Regions from separate parts of the uncultured Alteromonas sp. genome, predicted to be linked through region 2. Evidence: predicted binding sites of a transcription regulator. Region 2 holds the regulator's gene; each other region holds the start of a gene.

Region 1 (2,206 bases), on a different contig from region 2:
GCGCTAGCTTGTCATCACCTTTCAGCATACGGTAGGCCGACAAACCGGCAATTAAGAAACTGGCCGTCAAACCCGAAGCTAGCATCATGTGTACAAAGCGATACGGGAACGAAGGATTAAAAATAATTTCGCTCCAATTTACCGCATACACAACGCCATCTATAACTTCATGCCCCTGAGGCGTTTGCATCCAGCTGTTAAGCGCCAAAATCCAAAAGGCTGACATGGTAGTGCCCACTGCCACAATCAATGTTGAAAGGGTGTGTAACCAATTAGGGACTCGGCGAATACCAAACAGCATAATACCAAGGAAGGTGGCTTCTAAGAAAAACGCAGTAAGGACTTCGTAGCCCAATAGGGGGCCTGCCACATTACCCACCCGCTCCATGAAGCCGGGCCAGTTGGTACCAAATTGGAAAGACATGGTCACGCCACTTACTACACCAAGTGCAAAGCTTAGTGCGAATACGCGCACCCAGAAGCGGTACATACGCATCCAAACAGGGTGGCCGGTTACATTTGAGCGAAATTTGAAGTAGAAAAGGAACCATCCCATTGCCATGGTGATAGTAGGAAACAGAATATGAAAACTAATATTTAATGCAAATTGTAAACGAGACAGCAAAAACGCATCCACAGATAGTCTCCTTAATTAACGGAATTTTTTCCCGGAAGAATTTTGTCTTTCAGTTCTAACATACGGCCAACACCCGAGCCGAGTTTCATCAAGGTGTTAAGTTTATCGGGGCCTAGGTTTTGAAGCTCTTGTGACCATGCCGTTACCGACTCTAATAAGTCATGAATTTCATTCAGCTTATCTTGTGCGTTGGCTTCAGTTTTGTTGGCGGGCGTATCGAGTAATAAATCTCGCAATAAACTCATGGTAGGGTCTATTTCGCGTTTGCGGCGCTCTTCGAATACGCGGTTTGCTAGGGTCCAAATGTCACCGCCTGCAATAAAGAACTCTTTTCGTTCGCCAGGGACAAGGTGCTGTTTTACCAAGCGCCACGACTGAAGCTCCTTTAATCCCATGCTGGTGTTGCCGCGAGATATATTTAGCGCGTCGGCGATTTCTTGCGCTGAGATGGGTTCATCAGCAAGTACAATCAGCGCCAAAATTTGGCCCACAGTACGGTTAAAGCCCCAACGACTGCCCATTTCGCCGAAATGCATAACCGCGGAAGTAATAAGTGGTGTCATTTTCATGTCTATACCTGCTGAACTTTCAGAAATTACTGAAAGTTTATGCCGAAGTTTGATTGAGATCAACAAGTATCAGATGAAAATTATGTTAGGAGGAACTCGAAAACGACATAAATGGGCATGGTGAATCTTATGTTCGTTGATAAGTTGTCTCGTGACGTTTCGATTTATTGTTAAGTTTAAAAGATAGGTGCTATAAACAATATAGAATTAAACAGGAAACGCGATGTTGAGGTTTATTACTTTTAACACGCTAAAAATTAGGGATAAATTGTGAAAATATTTTCTGCGCTATTATGCGTGTTATTGATCGTGTCCAGCAGCTTCTCTTTTGCCAATGGTAACAGCAAAGAAGTTAAAGCCGCCAAAATAATAAAAAATGCTAATAAAGTGGAAGAGACCTTTACCTCGCGCGGAGGCATGGAAGGTTGGACAAGAGTTTCATTTATAATAGACAAAGACGGCACAACGAAAGATATCGTTGTTTTTGATTATTCAGGCAAAGACAGATATGTCAAAAAAGTCACTAAATACATAAGAAACCTTCAATATTCTCCTGCGCTCGTTAACAATAAGCCAGTAGCAAGTGCTCAAACTCTGTTTGTTAAACACACATACTCAGAGGCTGGCCATAGCGAAGGTAGCGTGACGCCTGCCTTTGCAAAAGAATACCAAGCTACCATAGATGCGCTTTCTAGCCCTACCGCAGATATGCTTAACATAAAAAAATCCATAGACAATTTGGTAGAAGACCATACTAAAAATTTAAACGAACATGCTTTGGCTGCGTGGTTAAAGTCTATCTATTATTATAAAAATGAAAATTTTTTAGAATATATGCGCCAATCCCAAATTACAGTAGATTTATACGAACACTTGCCTATAGCAATATTGGCTAAGTCGACGGTGAATCTTTTTCAGTCACAGCTTTATTTCGGCAATTTTAATGGTGCCGCCGAAACCCTTTCGCGAATGGGAAGTGTTAATGGCCTTAATTTATCTG
Region 2 (2,206 bases):
CCGTCTGGTTTTATTGCCAGTACATCACACACAAGTTCATCAATAACATGTTCTGCGGTGTTACCTATGAGAGCCGCAGAAATACCTATTCTGCCAACCGTACCTATGATAACAAGTTCAGCGTCTATATCTTTGGCTATCTTTGGAATGACTTTTTCAGGAAGGCCTTCCTTCACATAACAGCGCTTACTATCGATAGCATACTTCTCGCTGTGTGTGTTCATCTCAAGTTCGTGATGATGCTTTACCGCGTTGTTGTATGTGTCTGGGTCAAACTCAGGAACTTCAATAGCAATATTTAGCGGCGTAGCTGGGTAGCTGTTTACCAAATTTACGTTACCGCTGAGCAGCGCGGCATAATCGTTAGCAATCACCGTGATTTTGTCGTTAAGTAAGGCATGCTCGTCGTCTTCACTGCCTACATTTACCGCGGCAATAATTTCACCATTTTCAGGCCATTCATGATCTTTAACCAATAATACGGGGGAGGGACATTTTCTAAGTAGATGCCAGTCTGTAGGAGTAAAAATAACAGAAGCTAAATCGTCATGGCGCTTAGTTGCTTTTACCACTAAATCTATACTGTTGTCGATGACATAATGCACCACAGCTTCAAAGGCACGGTTGTTCCATTCCACAACTATATCTGTTTTAGAAAAACCTAAGTCGTCTAAAGTTTTTTTCAACCATCCAGCATGTTCTTTAGTGACCGCATCACGCATGGCTTCACGATCATCAGGGCTAAGCATGGTTGTCATATCGTAAGATAAGTCGTAAACCACCAGCATGGCGGTGACAGAGGCACCTGTCTTTTTGGCAAGTTCATATGCACGGCTAAGCGCAGGTTGGGTTTCTCTATCGGCTTCAATAACCGCTAAAATACGCTCATACTTAATCATAACCCCTCCAAACATAGTCAGAATTTTGGTTGCTACAATTTAAGTGTAATACCTATTTGCTATTACGTAACTTGTTTTAGATCAAAAGCTTTGAAGATTAGCTATTACAGGCGATATTAGGTGCAACCACAGACGTTAAACGTTGTGACATCTCATCAAAATCTAAAATAGTGATGAGTTTACCGTCCACTTGGATAATATTTTCTTTTTGAAAACGGCTTAACAGGCGGCTAATGGTCTCAATAGTTAGACCAAGATAGTTCCCAATTTCATTTCGAGTCATGGTTAGGTGAAATTCTTTATTTGAAAATCCACGTTCTTCGAAACGTTGAGAAAGCTGAGAGAGGAAATACAATAGACGTTCTTCCGCTGAGCGTTTATTAAGCAACATCATGAGATCATGATCTTGTTTAATTTCCGCACTCATAAAACTCATTATTTGATGTCTTAACTTAGGAAATTGAACCGACATTTCATCAAGCGTTTCATACGGTAATTCGCACACCATGGCGGTTTCTAATGCCTGAGCATAACTTTGGTGCTTATTTTCCCGTAAGGCATCGAAGCCGATAATATCGCCAGGGAAGTGAAAACCTGTAATCTGCTCTTCACCATCTGAATTGGTGACGAAAGACTTAAAAGAGCCCGTGCGTACTGCGTAAAGAGAGTTGAATTTATCTCCCGACTTTACCAGCAAATCACTCTTGTGAAGGGGTTTCTTTCGCTCAATAATATCATCTAAAGATTCAATCTCAGTCTTGTTTAGCGCAACGGGCAAACACAAGTGGCTGAAACTGCAATTTTGACAATGAATTGAGAATTGGCTTCCTTTGCTCATAGGTTCAAACTATAAATAGGGTCGACTTAATATTAATCTTACTCTTTTGTTTATGAAATTGCTGCATAAATTAAAAAGAGAGCGTAAATAGCCACTATTACGGAAAAGCATTGTCTTACCACGGGGTGCCTAAAACCAGCTATTAGGTACTGGCTACCTGCGCTTGCAGCTAACAAAGTGGGCAGAGTACCTAACCCAAAAAATAACATGATGGCAGCGCCGTCAACGGCCGACCCCGATGCTAATGACCACGTTAACGTGGAATAGACCAACCCGCAGGGTAGCCAGCCCCATATAAAACCATAGGGTAGTGCATAAACCGGGCTTTTGAATGGAAGAAATCGTTTAGATATTGGCTGAATAGCTTTAAATAAGCCGCGTCCCATAGCTTCAATATAATTCAAGCCTTGCCACCACTTTCCCAAATAACACGCTAATAGCAGCAGCATAACGCCACTAATCAAAGATA
Region 3 (2,206 bases), on a different contig from region 2:
GAGTCGGGGTACGCATGCGCAAGCGCAATAGCAATACAACCACCCCCTGTGCACATATCTAAAATATGCGACGGTGCTTCTTTAACGAAGGGCTCAAAATTATTTTGAATCAGTTCTGCAAACGGAGATCGAGGGATAAGCACGCGCTCATCAACGTAAAATGGCATGCCGCAAAACCAAGCTTCGTTGGTAATGTAAGGCAGAGGCATACGGGTTTGAACTCGTTTTAAAACAAGCTCAGCAATTTTTTCGCGCTCACTTTTTGTGAGTCTTGATGACAACATGCTGTCGCCAACATGCTCAGATAACGAATGCGGCAAGTGTAGCGCTTGCATGGTAAGGCTTAATGCTTCATCCCAAGCGTTATCGGTACCATGACCAAAATAGAGGGCGGCGTCGTTAAATCGACTGGTAGCCCACCGAATCATATCAAGTATGCTGTGTAAATCTTCGATGGCTTCTTCTAAGTAAAACTTGTCGGTCATAAGAGCTTGGGTACATCAGGAATATGAAAGCTGGTATCATACCCAAAGATAACGCCTGCGCCCACGTTAATTTGCATATCGGTTCATAATGAAAGCATTTAAAAAAGAACTAAAAGCCATGAAAAAAGGCATTGAGAAGCCAAAAGTGATTGAAGATACCTTCTCATTTGCTGATGCTGTGCAAGGTGTAAAGCCCATGGAGCAGGACAAGATTGTTCCGAATAAGAAAGTCGCCCTTGAAAAGAAAAAGCAATTAGCAGGGGTTAAAGACCTAAAAGGCAGTAAGCAGGTAGCGGCGAGTTTTAGTTTTTCCGATATGTACCAAGCCGTACTTCCGCAAGAAGGCCCCATGCGGTATTGCCGAGAAGGCGTGCCAACGCATGTACTAAAACAGCTTAGACGAGGAGACTATTCCCCTGAGTTTCTGCTGGATTTGCACGGTATGACCCGAGAAATGGCAAAAACAGAAATAGCCTCATTAATTTATACCGCCCGAAAAGAGTCGGTAGATTGTGTTTCTATTATGCACGGGTTTGGACAGGGCGTTTTAAAAAATGCACTCCCCCACTACTTAATACAGCATCCACACGTGAATGCTTTCCATCAAGCGCCACTTGAATACGGCGGACAAGCGGCATTGCTTGTGTTGCTAGATGTGCCCACGCCAGAATATAAGCGATAGTGAACGTAGTTATCGTTACTGAGTTCTTGACCTATCATTTACCTAATTCATGTCAAACGCCGCGACATACAGGCAAAACAATTTTTACTTATCAAGTTCTGCGCTGTTGTGCATAAATAGGTAGGTATAAAACACGCCCATTCCAATAATAATACCAATACCTAAAAGCGAGCCCCATACAACGGGATCTGAAATCATACTTAGTAACATAGTGTTTCTCCTCACAGGGTTAATAAGGTAATGATAGCGATTTCTTGGCGAAGGTTTGTGATCTGGATCAAGTCTGAAATACGGTAAATAGAAGGGATGTAGAGAAGTTGATCGAGATCAATGTATAAAAAAATTAAAAATAATCTAGAATGCCATTGCAAATCATTCTCATTTGCAATACATTGTACATGCCTGTTCGACGTAGGTTAAAAACGGTCTTGGCTTAGCGTCGTAAGGGGAACAGACGCCCGTCTGTTCCCCTATTTTTTTGCCTGCTACTTTGTGGTTTTATCAATAATAAAACGCACACATAACCCCTTATTTTTTCGGTTTTGAATTACTAAGTGGCCATTATGCGCATCCGTTATTTCTCGGCATAGCGCTAACCCTAATCCACTCCCATTAGCTTTAGTGGAATAAAAAGGAACCAGCGCATTCGTCATCACGCTATCCGTCATGCCTTTTCCGCTATCGAGTACTTCAATAATAACTTGAGAAGCCGTTTGTTTAATGACGAGCTCCACATCCTGTGGGTCGCCTCCCGACTCATGGGCATTTTTAAGTAAGTTAATTAATAGCTGCTCTAATTGGACTGCATCGGCTTTCACCTCAACAGCCTCTTGCATGGTTAACTTAAAGTCACATTGATTGCTGAGTTGCGCCGTTATTTTATCCCAATCAATTGTTGCTAAAACTGGTGGAGGCAATTTTGCAAATCTTCCATACCCTTGAACAAATTGGTTTAAGTGGGCGATACGTTCTTCAATAGTATGGAACACACGCACCAGACGGGCATCACCATTTTGTTGGCCTACAATTTGGCCGCTAT
Region 4 (2,206 bases), on a different contig from region 2:
GCAATCTGCATCTATAGAGCGATTGGTGTTGGAGTGAGTATTGCCGGATCCTACGAAAAAGAACTTACGGAAACTTAACGGTTTAAAAATACGTCATGAAGTGAGACTTACGGGATGGGTAAGTGTATTTAATTCAGTTGGTTAGGTTGTTTCGGTGAGTTTGTAAGATATTGGGTTTAGCTATTGTTTGCGCAACTAAAAGGCGTGTTAAAACTATTCTATAGTGAACTTTTTGCTTTAAGTTTTTTGTTGATTAGCTCTGCTTTCTTGGTATTTATCTAGGTTTTCGTTTAAGTTTAGCGTCTGCGAACGTTAGCCCCTAAGATGGACCCTATCGATGAAAAAACTTTCTAAAGTGCAAATTAAACAACAAGCACTTGTCCTTGATGTCGCGAACATGCTTGAAGAGCAAGGGCGCGCTGAAATTCCTGGCATGGTGCAGTGCTGGTTTGATATGAAATACGAGATGTTCCCAAGTTCTTTATTACTGCGCTTTCAGTTTGAAGATGAACAATCCTTAGCCGCCGCGGAACCGGAATTATTAAAATGGCGAAAGCGATTAAGCGCCGCCATGGTGAAAAAAGGGGTTATTCTAAAAGATATGCGAAGACACCTGGTCTTTACTGTAGAAGGGCCTGATGATTAAATCAGGTTTGCGTTTTTTGTGCGGGTCACATTGCATTAGCCCCCTTCATTTTTAGCCTAAATTGAAGCCAAACTTCCTATACAACGTTAATCATAACCTTCCCCGTTTTTTGCAGTCCTGACGATATTTGATCAATATCAAACGATACTTTATCGGCATCCGCTATATTAAGTACTTTATAGTCACTACGCTGAGCATCATTGAATGGAATTTAAAGATTATTATCAGATCCTTGGTGTTAAAGAAGATGCTGATTTAAAGGAAATAAAAAAAGCCTATCGTAAGCTTGCCCTAAAGCTGCACCCAGATATGCAGCCTGACAGTAATTCCGATGAAGAATTTAAAGAATTAGTTGAAGCTTATGAGGTGCTTAAAGATCCGCAGCGCAGAGCTGAATATGACGAATTGAAAAAATATGGTGCTACTTCACACGATAATTTTCAACCGCCACCAGGCTGGCAGAGCAATAATGATTTCAATGGTGCTCACACTGGCGGGGACTTTTCAGACTTTTTTAATTCCGTATTTGGCGGTGGTTTTAATCAGGGGCCGCGTAGTCATCAAGCAGATGATTTTTCAGGGTTTAGCAATCACGGCCAAGATGCTGAGATTGAAGTGCCAGTATTCCTTGAAGATTTGTTTTCAGAAGCGCCAAAAACAATTCAGTTTTCGGTACCATCACTAGAAAACGGCCAGATAAAACACGTCAATAAAACCCTTAAAGTTAAAATACCAGTCGGCGTGGTTGACTCAGAGCGGATTAGGCTTAAAGGCCAGGGTGGCAAAGGGCAGGGGCAAGGTAGAGATGGCGATCTCTATTTACACATACGTTTAGTACCGCACCCATTGTTTGATGTTGAAGGGCATAACCTTGTTCTAACTGTACCTGTTTTACCGTGGGAAGCAGCACTGGGATGCAAGGTTGAAGTGCCAACGTTGACCGGCAAAATTAGTTTAAATATCAAGCCAAATAGTCAAACAGGCCAAAAATTACGGGTTAAGGGTAAAGGGCTTAAAATGAAAACCGGCGTTGGCGATATGATTGCAGTTTTAAAAATCGTTATACCAAACACATCCAGTGATGAAGACAACGTATTATGGCAACAACTAGCGGAATTAAAACACGACGACCCTCGCTCACAATGGAGTAAAGAAAATGGTTGATACGCTGCTAGTAATATCATTCGAAGAACTTTGCCAAGTTGAACGGTTAAACCAAGAATTGATAGTTGAAGTTATTGATTACGGGATAGCTGAACCTGTTTCTGGCGACGATAAGAACGACTGGATGTTCGATACCAGCAGTGTTCGTTGGGTCAAAAAAGCCATAACGCTATATTCTCAATTAGAGTTGGATTGGGTAGCGGTAGCGATGATTGTTGAGTTACTGAAACAAAAAGAAAAGCTGACGGAAGAAAATGAATATCTTCACCGTCGGCTAACGCGGTTTTAACCTGTTTTTACGTTTGTAGTGCTTCATGGTTTGCCATTTTTTCTGTAAGCCACTCACAGAAATGCGCTATGCGTTGTTGTTTTGGTGAGTTCTTTAGATATACAAAA

Evidence for each region. Region 2 encodes FNR, which switches genes on or off when oxygen is low (the NO sensors DNR and NnrR bind a similar motif). Its sites were predicted from a motif close to TTGATCTAGATCAA; they were not measured.
Region 1: AAC006_RS11890 (GbsR/MarR family transcriptional regulator) is a predicted target of FNR. The motif match lies at 1,256-1,269, and genes of this name have one in related genera.
Region 3: AAC006_RS01900 (DUF3149 domain-containing protein) is a predicted target of FNR. The motif match lies at 1,485-1,498, and genes of this name have one in related genera.
Region 4: AAC006_RS12570 (DnaJ C-terminal domain-containing protein) is a predicted target of FNR. The motif match lies at 774-787, and genes of this name have one in related genera.

The regions. Positions count from the first base shown of each region.
Region 1 is NZ_CAXBMP010000013.1:99,421-101,626, forward strand. Features, by position in the region: gene AAC006_RS11885 (cytochrome ubiquinol oxidase subunit I) at 1-637, opposite strand, end outside; gene AAC006_RS11890 (GbsR/MarR family transcriptional regulator) at 649-1,206, opposite strand; gene AAC006_RS11895 (energy transducer TonB) at 1,477-2,206, shown strand, end outside.
Region 2 is NZ_CAXBMP010000012.1:103,289-105,494, reverse strand. Features, by position in the region: gene uspE (universal stress protein UspE) at 1-899, opposite strand, end outside; gene fnr (fumarate/nitrate reduction transcriptional regulator Fnr) at 997-1,737, opposite strand; gene AAC006_RS11310 (sulfite exporter TauE/SafE family protein) at 1,788-2,206, opposite strand, start outside.
Region 3 is NZ_CAXBMP010000002.1:39,781-41,986, forward strand. Features, by position in the region: gene prmB (50S ribosomal protein L3 N(5)-glutamine methyltransferase) at 1-485, opposite strand, end outside; gene smrB (endonuclease SmrB) at 574-1,167, shown strand; gene AAC006_RS01900 (DUF3149 domain-containing protein) at 1,252-1,377, opposite strand; gene AAC006_RS01905 (HAMP domain-containing sensor histidine kinase) at 1,653-2,206, opposite strand, start outside.
Region 4 is NZ_CAXBMP010000015.1:20,560-22,765, forward strand. Features, by position in the region: gene AAC006_RS12565 (hypothetical protein) at 338-646, shown strand; gene AAC006_RS12570 (DnaJ C-terminal domain-containing protein) at 851-1,810, shown strand; gene AAC006_RS12575 (chaperone modulator CbpM) at 1,803-2,099, shown strand; gene AAC006_RS12580 (LysR substrate-binding domain-containing protein) at 2,107-2,206, opposite strand, start outside.